Regions from separate parts of the Brotaphodocola sp. genome, predicted to be linked through region 3. Evidence: predicted binding sites of a transcription regulator. Region 3 holds the regulator's gene; each other region holds the start of a gene.

Region 1 (4,291 bases), on a different contig from region 3:
CACATCCAGCCGAGGAGACCGGCAGAGAATGCAGGATCGGATTCCTCTCCGTGTCCTTCTGCGACCACTTTCTCGAGTGCTTTCTGAGCCTCGCGTGCCCTGCGGAAAATTCCGGTTGTTCCGCAGATCGTAGCTCCGGCAAGTTCACTGCCATAGTGAGCCATGTAGTCACGTGTGATAAAGGACCCCATGCTGTGTCCGAAGAGGAAATAGGGCAGATCCGGGTATTTCTCGCAGACAAGGTTGTGGAGGGTGTGTTCATCCTCCATCATCGTGTGGAACCCCTTGTCGCCCCAGTCACCCCAGATTCCGCTGACCATCGCAGTCTTTCCGTGACCGACATGATCGTCGGCAGATACGATGTAGCCTGCGTCGAGAAAGGCAGAGATCATATGAATGTATCGTCTCGAATGTTCTCCGAATCCGTGGATCAGCTGAACAATTCCCTTCGGCTTGGTTGCGGGAACGTAGATCCAGCCCTGCACATAGTCACGCTCATTGTAAGAAAGAAAACTCACTTCATGTAACATCGCAATACCTCCTTCATCAATCAATCAAATAAAACAACCCCCGAAATACATCGTCAGAAATATCTCGTCATCTGAATGTATCTTTGTATAAATTATACAGCTAATATGCCAACAAATCAATTATTGACAGCTTTTTGACGGAAATAAAAAACAGACTTCAGGAATGAAGGAAGGTGAGATCAAACCTGAAGTCTGTCAGAGACTTTTTATCTGTTTCAATTATAGATGCTAGATCATATTTCGATGATAAATCGTATTTCAATTACAAATAGGATTTCGATGATAAATGATGTTTCGTTTCAGTTGCTGCTCATCCGATAATCCTATTCAGCGTCTTTGTCGTCTTCTTCTGTATTCTTGGTGTCCTCACCGGTCACATACTCGACGGCATCCTCGGCGTCCTCATCTGCCGATGTTCCGGACTTCTTGATCTCTTCAGCGAGGTGGTCGGTGACCGTCTCCGTCACATCTGCGGTGTGCTCGATCGCGTCGGTGGCGCTGTCCGCAACATCGACAACGAGATCTTCTGCCTTCTCCGTGGCAGACTCAGCGAGATCCTCAGCCTTCTCGACTGCGGTCTCCGCAAATTCCTTGACCTTCTCAGCCGTGTCGCCTGCCTTGATGATGATATCCTCAGCGGTATCGCCGGCAACTTCCTCGACCGTCTCCTTGACTTCGCTTGCAGTGGATTTGGCAGCGGAAGCAGTGTCGGAAGCGACACCGACGGCATCTCTTGCCGTATCAGTTACAATCGTAGCGACATCGCGAACCACATTGCGGGCAGCGCTCGCAGCATCCTTCGTGGCATTGATCATATCGCCGGCAGCTACAAGAAACTCATCCTTGTCTGCATGAAGGGATACATAATTACGGCTCATCGTGCTGTCCGGAACCGGGGTATCCTCCTCATCATCTTCAAAATCATGAAAATCTTTGTCCAGTTCCTTATTGAAGGAATGATACTTCTTTAAGTAAGAAATTCCTGCTGCTGCGGCACCGGCAACAGCAGTGAGAGCCATCAGCTTTCCTAATCCTTTTTTTGACATACCCGTTCTCCTTTCTGCGGCCGGACTGCTGGTTCCACATAAAAATGAAATAATTTCCGAGATTATAAACCGAAACTATTTTCTGAAATCTCTGAATTCGATGGAAAATATGCAGTGGTTTCGTACTTTCAGCCGTCTTTAAAGAATATTGTAATACGAATATGGGAAAAAAGAAAGGGGACAACGATAAAAAATTTATAAAATTAGCACTCAACTATTGACAGTGCTAACAATGCGTGGTATAAATGGTATTGTGAATCGAAAGAGAGATCGAAGCAAGATCTCATGAATGAAAAAGCAGCGAAAAATAAGGAGGAATCATCCATGAAGTTAGTACCATTATTTGATCGTGTTGTATTAAAACAGCTTGTAGCAGAGGAGACGACAAAGTCCGGTATCGTACTTCCGGGTCAGGCAAAAGAGAAACCACAGCAGGCTGAGGTTGTTGCAGTTGGTCCTGGCGGTGTGGTTGATGGCAAAGAAGTTGCAATGCAGGTTAAGGTTGGCGACAAGGTAATCTACTCCAAGTACTCAGGCACTGAGGTTGAGCTGGATGATGAGAAGTATGTTGTTGTAAAGCAGAACGACATTCTGGCTGTTATCGAGTAATTAGAAATAGAAATTAGGGAGATTCGATTTGAATTTCAGATCGAATTGCCAGGTTTATGTTAGATTTGATTTTATTTCCAGCTTTGTTTCCGAATTTTGCGGAAGCGGGATAAAAAGATGGATCATATTGGAGGAATGAAATTATGGCAAAGCAGATTAAATATGGCGTAGATGCCAGAAAAGCTCTGGAAGCAGGTGTGAATCAGTTAGCAGATACCGTTCGTGTGACGATCGGACCGAAGGGACGCAACGTTGTTCTTGACAAGTCTTTCGGCGCTCCGCTGATCACCAACGATGGTGTGACGATCGCAAAGGAGATTGAGCTGGAAGATCCGTTTGAGAACATGGGTGCACAGCTGGTAAAGGAAGTTGCAACCAAGACCAACGATGTCGCTGGTGATGGTACCACGACCGCAACCGTTCTGGCACAGGCTATGATCAATGAGGGAATGAAGAATCTGGCAGCAGGTGCAAACCCAATCGTTTTAAGAAAGGGTATGAAGAAGGCAACTGAGGCTGCTGTTGAGGCAATCCAGAAGATGAGCCAGCCGATCGAAGGTCGTCCGAGCATCGCAAGAGTAGCAGCAATCTCCGCAGCAGATGATGCAGTTGGTGAGATGGTAGCAGATGCAATGGAGAAGGTTTCCAAGGATGGCGTTATCACCATCGAGGAGTCCAAGACCATGAAGACCGAGCTGGATCTTGTAGAAGGTATGCAGTTTGACCGTGGTTATATCTCTGCTTACATGTGCACCGATATGGATAAAATGGAAGCAGTTCTGGACGATCCGTACATCCTGATTACCGATAAGAAGATTTCCAACATTCAGGAGATCCTGCCGATTCTGGAGAAGATCGTACAGTCCGGTTCTAAGCTGTTGATCGTTGCTGAGGATATCGAGGGCGAGGCACTGACCACCCTGATCGTCAACAAGCTGAGAGGAACCTTCTCCGTAGTAGGTGTCAAGGCACCGGGTTACGGCGACAGAAGAAAAGAGATGCTGAAGGATCTCGCAATCCTGACCGGTGGACAGGTAATTTCCGAGGAGCTTGGTCTGGAACTGAAGGATACGACAATGGAACAGCTTGGTCGTGCAAAGTCTGTTAAGGTACAGAAAGAGAACACGATCATCGTTGACGGCTGTGGCAATAAGGATGATATCTCCGCAAGAGTTGCTCAGATCCGCGCACAGATCGGCGAGACCACTTCTGAGTTCGATAAGGAGAAATTACAGGAGAGACTGGCTAAGCTGGCAGGCGGCGTAGCAGTCATCCGTGTAGGTGCTGCAACCGAGACTGAGATGAAGGAAGCAAAGCTCCGTATGGAGGATGCTCTGTCTGCTGCAAGAGCAGCTGTTGAGGAAGGCATCATCGCTGGTGGTGGTTCCGCATACATCCACGCAATCGAGATGATCAAGGATCAGGTTGAGGCTCTTGAGGGCGATGAGAAGACCGGTGGTAAGATCATCCTGAAGGCACTGGAGGCTCCGCTGTTCCACATTGCAGCAAACGCAGGTCTGGAAGGCTCCGTTATCATCAACAAGGTAAAAGAGTCTCCGGTAGGAACTGGTTTTGATGCATACAAAGAGGAGTATGTAGATATGATTAAGGCAGGTATTCTGGATCCGGCAAAGGTAACCAGAAGCGCACTGCAGAATGCTACGAGCGTAGCATCTACCCTGTTGACAACTGAATCCGTAGTTGCTAATATTAAAGAAGAAACCCCTGCAATGCCGGCAGGTGGCGGTATGGGCGGAATGATGTAATACAGGGCAGAGCCAGAACAAAAGCTGTCTAATAGGGAGAGCTGCCAGGATTTAGTCCGGCAGTTCTCCTTTTTTTGTTTCATGAGATTTTTTATTCATTTCTATGGAGGATTTATTCCATAAAAAGATCTTTCCAAACAAAAAACATTCCGCACAAGAATCGCGATCTTTAAAAGATAAAGAAAAAGGCAAATAACTTTAAGAAAGGAGTTCGCTTCCTATGAACGAATCCTACGCAGAACATCTCATTTCGAGAAAAAGTCCATTCTATGCACCAATCCTTACAATTGTGCTTGGGTTGTGTACGGCAGTTTCCGTTTTTTTTGCCATGACGACGGGC
Region 2 (4,291 bases), on a different contig from region 3:
CAATGGCGCTTATGTGGGATGCTGTGGTCGTCGCCTTATCGTAAATCCGATTGATCGTCATCTCGTTGTCGATGTGATTCAGGATATCCGTTCTGCTGGTTTGATTGCGATGTACAGTGGACCTGATATGGTCTACTTGGACGATCCTGATGAGGATTTTTATGACTGGCTGGTCAACGGATACAAGTTTCGTGTCCAGAGAGTCGAGGATGTGCTCAAGGTGGATGATCCGTGTATCAAGATTTCTGCATATAAAAAGTTCGGGATTGAACCGGCGACAACGGCGATCCGCGAGAAGTATAACGATAAAATGAAGATCACGATCTCCGGCGACATGTGGATGGACTGTATGAAGACCGGCGTCAACAAGGGTGCAGCAGTCAAACTGCTTCAGGACAGCCTGTCGATCAAGCCGGAGGAGACGATGACGTTCGGAGATCAGCTCAACGATATTGAGATGTTAAAGCAGGCATATTACAGTTTTGCAGTCGCAAATGCACGTCCGGAGGTGAAGGAAGCCGCGCGGTTTGAGACGGATTCCAATGTGCAGGATGGCGTTCTCAAAATCTTGAAATTTCTTGTATAGATGGATTATAGATTATATAGATAGATTATATAGATGGATTATGTAAATAGATGTGATGTATTTTGTGCAGGCAGATAGACAGTAGACATTTGTTTTGCGTAGACGGGTAGAGAGGAGACCGGAGAGAAAGAAAAGAATGAGAAGAGCAGGAACAAGAAAGCGGATTCTTCTGGCAGTGGCGGTGGCAGTGATGCTGGCGGGAGGTGTGTCGGGATGCAACGGAAAGATTTCTTCTATTGTCTCAGAGAGTATGGGAACGGAGGGATTTTCCGATGCGCAGATGATGCTGATTGTGGCATCGGAGCGGAACCGTTGTCAGAAGATTTATACCGATCAGATCTGGGACACCGTGGTGGATGATGCGGGGACGACCTTTCAGACGTATCTGTTAGAAGAGATCCAGAAGTTTTTGAGAGAACTGAAGGTCATGAATCTGCTTGCAGATGAGCGTCAGATCGCACTCTCTGCGCGGGAGAAAGAGGAGCTGAATGCGCTTGCAGATTCCTACTACGAGTCGATGAGCGACGCGGATCGTGCTTACACAGGTGCGACGCGGGATGATGTCTACACGATGTATGAGGCGTACCATCGCGCCAATCGTCTCGTTGATGCATTGACTCAGAATGTCAATCTCGAGGTCAGCGACAGTGAGGCGAGAGTGATTACGGTTTGTGAGGCTTCGTTTTCCCAGGAGAGTGAGGCACAGGCGTTTTTAAATCGCGTGACGGAGGATGGCGTGGATTTTGCGACAGCAGTCAAGGAGAGCAATTTAGAGGGAAGTGCCGAGAAATCGGTCGGACATGGAGAACGCTCGAAGGCGTATGAGGATGCAGTATTTGCGCTTGAGAGTGGGCAGATCAGTCCAGTCTTTCAGGACGGTGACCTCTGGTATGTCGTGAAATGCGTCAACGACTATGATGAGAATGCGACGCTTGATCGCAAACAGAAGATGGCGCTTGAGCGGAAGAATCAGGCATTCCGCCAGATCTATGACAGTTTTGCCGAGGATCATCAGGTGGAGTTAAACGGAAGTTTCTGGGAAAAACTTTCTCTGAAAGAGGGAACGGATTCACAGACGGACAATTTCTTTGAGCAATACCGTCAGATGATGGATGGAGAAAACTAGAAGACGAAGATATCAAAAGCCAGAGTTTTGAACAACGAGAAATATGGGAAACGACAAGGGATAGCAGGGATAACAAGGATAGCAGGAGAAAGACGAGGAGAAGGGAGCGGGAGATATGATTGCACTGAAGATAGAGGATCTCAAACATTTTACCGGTCAGCTCTTTGCCGGGGAGGCATTTGATCACTGGCAGGTTCGTGATGTCTCGATTGTGACGTTTAACACGTTCACGATCGACGGGCGGATTCGTCCCGCATACTACTCGGAGGAGGAGCGCAGGGAGCAAAAGATCAGGTCATACTCGCTCTGGAGCAGTCTGCGCCCGTTCTGCTATTCGTTGATTCGCGGGAAGCGTTTGCCGGAGAGTTTTCGGATCACACTTCAGCTTGCGCCGGATCAGACGGAAGATTTCTTAAAGAGTTCCGGAATTGGATTTACCGCAGATCAGATCGGAAGTCTCTGCTTAAACATCCGCTATGAGAACCGCGAGCTTATTTGTGTGACGGGTCTTTCGATGAATATTTTTACGTTGGATAAGCAGGCGGAGTATGCGTGGGATGAGGCAGTGCGCCGTTACTTTAAGGCGAAGCAGATTCCGTTTACGGAAGAGAATTGAGAATGATAAATTTTTTTGAACTGCGATATTTTATTAGCACTCATTTGAAATGAGTGCTAATTTTTTATTGACATTTGAATTCTGCTGTATTAAAATACCCTTTAGTGGCTTATTAAAGAATGAAAATTCGATAAGGAGTGAGATTGATGAGCAGTAAGAGTGGCAATTTATCTATTAACAGTGAGAACATATTCCCGATTATCAAGAAATGGCTGTATTCCGACCATGATATTTTCTATCGTGAGCTGGTTTCCAACGGCTGCGATGCAATTACAAAACTGAAAAAACTGGAGCTGATGGGAGAGTACACGAAGCCGGAGGATCTTGAGTACAAGGTTCAGGTCAGTGTGAACCCGGATGACAAGACGATCACCGTGACCGATAATGGTCTTGGTATGACTGCTGATGAGGTTGAGGAGTATATCAACCAGATCGCATTTTCCGGCGCACAGGATTTCCTCCAGAAGTATAAGGACAAGGCAAATGAGGATCAGATCATCGGTCATTTCGGACTGGGATTCTACTCCGCATTCATGGTAGCTGACAAGGTGACGATCGATACCCGCTCCTACAAGGAGGGAAGCACCCCGGTACACTGGGAGTCTGAGGGCGGTCTGACGTTTGAGATGAAGGATGGCGACAAAGCAGAGCAGGGAACTTCGATCACGCTGTATTTAAACGAGGATAGCTATGAGTTCTCCAACGAGTATCGCGCAAGAGAGGTGCTGGAGAAGTATTGTTCGTTCATGCCGGTTCCGATTTATTTAAAGAATGAGAAGGCAGAGCCGGAGTACGACACGATCGACAAGGACCAGCTGACGGACAAGGATACCGTGATTGAGACGGTACTCGAGCCGGCAAAGACCGAGGAGAAGGAAAATGAGAACGGCGAGAAGGAGACAGTTGAGGTAGAGCCGGCAAAGGAGCGCTACAAGATTCTGAGACGTCCGGTTCCGGTCAACGACACGAATCCGCTGTGGAACAAGCATCCGAATGAGTGTAAGGATGACGACTACCGTGACTTCTACCGCAGGGTCTTCCACGATTACAAGGAACCGCTGTTCTGGATTCATCTGAACATGGATTACCCGTTCAATTTAAAGGGAATCCTGTACTTCCCGAAGATCAACACGGAGTACGATTCCATTGAGGGAACGATCAAACTGTACAACAACCAGGTATTTATCGCAGATAACATCAAGGAAGTTATTCCGGAGTTTTTGATGCTGTTGAAGGGCGTCATTGATTGCCCGGATCTGCCGTTGAACGTATCGAGAAGTGCACTTCAGAACGATGGATTCGTCAAGAAGATTTCGGATTACATCACGAAGAAGGTTGCTGACAAGCTGACCGGTATGTGTAAGACGGACCGTGAGAATTATGAGAAATACTGGGATGACATCGCTCCGTTCATCAAGTTCGGTTGCCTGAAGGATGAGAAGTTTGCCGAGAAGATGAACGATTACATCCTGTTCAAGAATCTTGATGGCAAGTACCTGACCCTGAAGGATTGCCTTGAGGAGAATAAGGAGAAGCATGAGAACAAGGTCTTCTATGTAACCGACGAGAAGGAGCAGAGTCAGTACATCAACATGTTCAAGGAGGCTGGTCTGGACGCAGTGATTCTTCCGCACAGCATTGATTCTCCGTTTATCGGACATCTTGAGCAGAAGAATGAGGGACTCAAGTTCCTTCGTATCGATGCAGATCTGAATGATACCTTCAAGGAAGAAGTGAAGGAAGATGATGAGGTATTCAAGAAGAATGCGGAGACTCTGACCGCTGTCTTTAAGAAGGCACTTGGAAATGACAAGCTTGAGATCAAAGTTGAGAAGCTCAAAAATGAGGGGATTGCCTCGATGCTGACGGTATCTGAGGAGAGCCGTCGTATGCAGGATATGATGAAGATGTACAACATGTACGGAATGGACCCGTCGATGTTCGGCGGTGCCGGTGAGACGCT
Region 3 (4,291 bases):
TGCATCGATATCAAAGGTAACCTCGATCTGCGGAACACCTCTTCTTGCCGGCGGGATACCATCCAGACGGAACTGACCGAGGGTCTTGTTGTCGCGGGCAAATTCACGCTCACCCTGTACAACGTGAATGTCTACTGCAGTCTGGTTATCAGCAGCAGTGGAGAAGATCTGGCTCTTTCTGGTCGGGATCGTGGTGTTACGCTCGATCAGCTTGGTTGCGATGCCTCCCATGGTCTCGATGGACAGAGACAGCGGAGTAACATCCAGCAGAAGCACATCACCTGCGCCTGCATCGCCAGCGAGCTTACCACCCTGGATAGCTGCACCGATTGCAACGCACTCATCCGGGTTTAAGGACTTGCTCGGCTCACTGCCGGTCATCTGCTTTACCTTATCCTGTGCAGCGATCATTCTAGTGGAACCACCTACCAGAAGTACCTTGCCCAGATCAGAAGTGGTCATGCCTGCATCTCTCAGAGCGTTCTGTACCGGAACTGCGGTGCGCTCGATCAGGTCATGAGTCAGCTCGTCAAATTTTGCTCTGGTCAGGTTCATATCCAGATGCTTCGGTCCCTCTGCGGTTGCAGTGATGAACGGAAGGTTGATGTTGGTCGTGGTAGCTGTGGACAGCTCCTTCTTTGCCTTCTCAGCTGCTTCCTTCAGTCTCTGCATTGCCATCTTATCGCCGGAGAGGTCTACGCCCTCTGCCTTCTTGAACTCGTCAACCAGCCACTGAGTAATACGGTTATCGAAGTCATCACCACCCAGATGAGTATCACCGTTGGTTGCCAGAACCTCGATGACGCCATCACCGATCTCGATCAGGGATACATCGAAGGTACCACCACCAAGGTCGTATACCATGATCTTCTGCTCGTTCTCGTTGTCCAGACCATAAGCCAGTGCAGCTGCGGTCGGCTCGTTGATGATACGCTTTACTTCCAGACCTGCAATCTTACCTGCATCCTTGGTTGCCTGACGCTGTGCGTCGTTGAAGTATGCCGGAACCGTGATAACTGCCTCGCTTACCTTCTCGCCCAGATAAGCCTCTGCATCTGCCTTCAGCTTCTGAAGGATCATTGCGGAGATCTCCTGCGGAGTGTAGCTCTTGCCATCGATGGTTACTTTATAATCAGTACCCATATGTCTCTTAATAGAAGCGATCGTGCGGTCTGCGTTTGTTACAGCCTGACGCTTTGCCGGCTCACCTACCAGACGCTCACCAGTTTTTGTAAATGCAACAACAGACGGAGTTGTACGGGAACCTTCCTGGTTCGGGATAACAACCGGCTTTCCGCCTTCCATAACAGCTACACAGCTGTTTGTTGTACCAAGGTCGATACCAATAATCTTGCTCATAAATTTTTCCTCCTGTTTCATTCAGAGTCTATGTCCTGCCTGATAAAACCAATTCAAACCGATTTCCTTTTAACCGGAATCGCATCAAATCAATTTTTCAGGTACGCATTGCCATTAGTTTGCTACCTGTACCATGCTGTGACGAACAACGGTACCGCGGTATTTGTAACCTTTCTGAAGTTCCTGGGAGATCTCATTCTCTCCGAACTGATCGTCCTCCACATGCATCACGGCGTTGTGAAGATTCGGATCAAACTGCTGACCCTTCGCCTCGATCGCCTCGACGCCTGCATCCTCCAGAGTCTTTACAAACTGCTTGTAAATCTTTTCTATGCCTTCGGCAAAGGATGAACCCTTCTCGTCCTCCGGCACAGCTGCCAAACCTCTCTCGAAGTTGTCAAGCACTGGGAGAATCTTTTCAATGATGTCTCTCGCTCCAACCTCATACATCGCAGATTTCTCTTTTTCCGTGCGCTTACGGAAGTTATCAAATTCTGCCATCTGTCTTCTGAGACGGTCCTGAAGCTCTTCTATCTTGGCATCCTTCGGATCTTTCTTTCCGGATGCTTTCTCAGCCTCTGCATCCTGCGCAGTCTGCTCAGCTTCTGCATTTGCCTCTGCCTGAGCGTTCTCAACTGCCTCGTCCCTCACAGCTTCTGCTGTCTCGGACTCAGGAGTGCAGGTCTTGTTCTCATTCTTGCTGTCCTGACTCATGGTTTCTCACCTTTCTTCATTCTTAAAAGTTGCATCCAACTGTTTCATCAGGTTCTTTAAGGTTCCAAGAACTCTCTCATAGTCCATGCGCTTCGGACCGATGATTCCGATCGTTCCTCGAATTCCCTCACCCAACTCGTAATTGGCGGTCACCACACTGCAATCTTTCATTGTCTGCAACGGGGTTTCATTGCCAATGTACACCTGAATGCCGTTCTCCCGATTCTCGTCTGACTCGTTCACGTCATCGATCAGCTCTCTGAGCTTATCTTTCTGCTCTAAGGTACTGATCAGCTGACTTGCTTTCTCTCCGTCACTGAGCTCCGGGTATTTAAAAATATTGGTCGCACCGCTCGTATAAATCTGAAGATCATCTTCATCCGCCCGGATCGCTATCGCTACCTGCGTCAGCACCTGATCCACAATCTGACTGTACGAGCCAGCCCGTTCTTTCAGACGTGTGATCACATCCAGGTTGATCTCCTCGAGGGAGAGACCGTTCAGTGCGCTGTTCAAGAGAATATTCAGATTCAGCAGTTCTTCCTGACTGATCGCGCTCGGCACATCCAACATTGTGTTCTTGACCAGATTGCCCTCAACAACCACAACGACGAGAAGTTTGTGCTCATCCATCTGGGAGAGCTGAATAAACTTGAGTTTGTTGCGATGGTACTGAGGTCCGCTGATCATCGCAGCGTAGTTTGTGTTCGCCGCCAGCATCTGTGCAAGACGTTTCAGAACGAGTTCCACTCGGTCCACACGCTGAATCATCAGTTCCTTGACTTCGGTTACTTCCTGTTGTTTCTCCTGCATGATCTGATCCACATAGAAGCGGTACCCCTTATCCGAGGGAATCCGTCCCGCAGAGGTGTGAGGTTGCAGGATATATCCCATCTCCTCCAGATCAGACATCTCATTGCGGATCGTCGCGGAGCTGAGCTTCAGATCCGTGAACTTGGAAATCGTTCTGGAACCAACCGGCTCCCCTGTCTCCAGGTAAGTCTTGATGATCGCTTTCAGAATTGTAATCTTTCTGTCATCCAGTTCCATTTGACTTCCTCCTTCCGCGTTATTAGCACTCGTTATTGAGGAGTGCTAACATTCTGTGATTAATATACTTTAATGGCACTCGTTTGTCAAGGGGTTTTCTAAAATTTTTGAGTTTTTCTTCCTATATATTTTAATATTTTACGCTTTATTGCTTACCCGATGCTTTCCTAAATAAGTTTCTTCATTACGCTTCTTCTGCCTGCTTATCTACGTGCTCCTCACACTGCATCCAATTCCTGAAAACCCGCTTGCGCTTCTACCTTTACAATCCTCCCCTAATATCACTATAAGATAAAAAAGCAAACATTAAATCTCTGCTTTACCAAACTCTGTTAAATCCCTCTTCCACATTTTCCCTTGACAAATTCTCAAAAACATGTAAAATAAGTACTCATGGCGCATATATTACAAAATTGTTACATATATTTAAAATGTGTGAATTGTTTGTTTACATTTTATTATGTAATTATTCAGCAATAATTACATGCAATCAGTAGGTCTGTATCCTACCAGATTTGACAAACAAAACGTAACAATTTTGTCAACGAAGAAAGGAATGATGAGTTTGAAACGAGTATCCATATGTGCACTGCTTACCTTGATGATTACCCTTTTTGCTGGAACTGCTTTACAGGCATGGGCAAGTGAAAAGGCTGGATATTTTGATGAGATGGACGGAAGCGTGATCGTCGGATGGGGCTGGGATTCTTCCTCGCCAAACACGGCTGTGCCTGTTCACATCACTGTTACAAGAAAAGAAGATGGCGAAACCGTTGGAAATTATACACCGACCGCCGGTGTCTATCGTGAAGATCTGGAAGCGGATGGAATCGGAAATGGTCGCCACGGTTTCCGAATCTCAATGGACTGGAACACCCTTCCAGATGGAACTTATGAGATTCGTGGTTGGTCCGGCGACGAAGAATTCGCAAACACACAGACTTACATAAAAGGTGAGAAAGAGGAAGAGACCGCAGAATCAGGCGAGTCCTCTGCTGATATTCAGGCATCCTCTGCAACACCGGGAATGAAATCTCTCGGATATTTCCGCACAACCGGTTACTGTCCTTGCCGTCAGTGTTCCGAGGGTTGGGGACGCCGTACAAGCACCGGAACGATCGCAACCTCTGGTCGCACCATCGCTGTTGACCCACGCATTATCCCATAC

The links. Region 3 encodes HrcA, which represses chaperone genes, less so after heat shock. Its sites were predicted from a motif close to TGTTAGCACTCNNNNNNNNNGAGTGCTAACA; they were not measured.
Region 1: a site for HrcA is predicted at 1,778-1,808, ahead of AC4EVX_RS03325 (co-chaperone GroES). Genes of this name have one in related genera too.
Region 2: a site for HrcA is predicted at 2,360-2,390, ahead of htpG (molecular chaperone HtpG). Genes of this name have one in related genera too.

The regions. Positions count from the first base shown of each region.
Region 1 covers NZ_CFAHBC010000005.1:16,212-20,502, reverse strand. The annotation lists gene AC4EVX_RS03335 (alpha/beta fold hydrolase) at 1-530, opposite strand, end outside; gene AC4EVX_RS03330 (hypothetical protein) at 854-1,576, opposite strand; gene AC4EVX_RS03325 (co-chaperone GroES) at 1,901-2,185, shown strand; gene groL (chaperonin GroEL) at 2,329-3,951, shown strand; gene AC4EVX_RS03315 (DUF6106 family protein) at 4,172-4,291, shown strand, end outside.
Region 2 covers NZ_CFAHBC010000003.1:149,456-153,746, reverse strand. The annotation lists gene AC4EVX_RS02655 (HAD family hydrolase) at 1-586, shown strand, start outside; gene AC4EVX_RS02650 (peptidylprolyl isomerase) at 723-1,712, shown strand; gene AC4EVX_RS02645 (DUF5721 family protein) at 1,828-2,328, shown strand; gene htpG (molecular chaperone HtpG) at 2,475-4,291, shown strand, end outside.
Region 3 covers NZ_CFAHBC010000008.1:4,475-8,765, forward strand. The annotation lists gene dnaK (molecular chaperone DnaK) at 1-1,359, opposite strand, end outside; gene grpE (nucleotide exchange factor GrpE) at 1,474-2,073, opposite strand; gene hrcA (heat-inducible transcriptional repressor HrcA) at 2,080-3,123, opposite strand; gene AC4EVX_RS04950 (3D domain-containing protein) at 3,683-4,291, shown strand, end outside.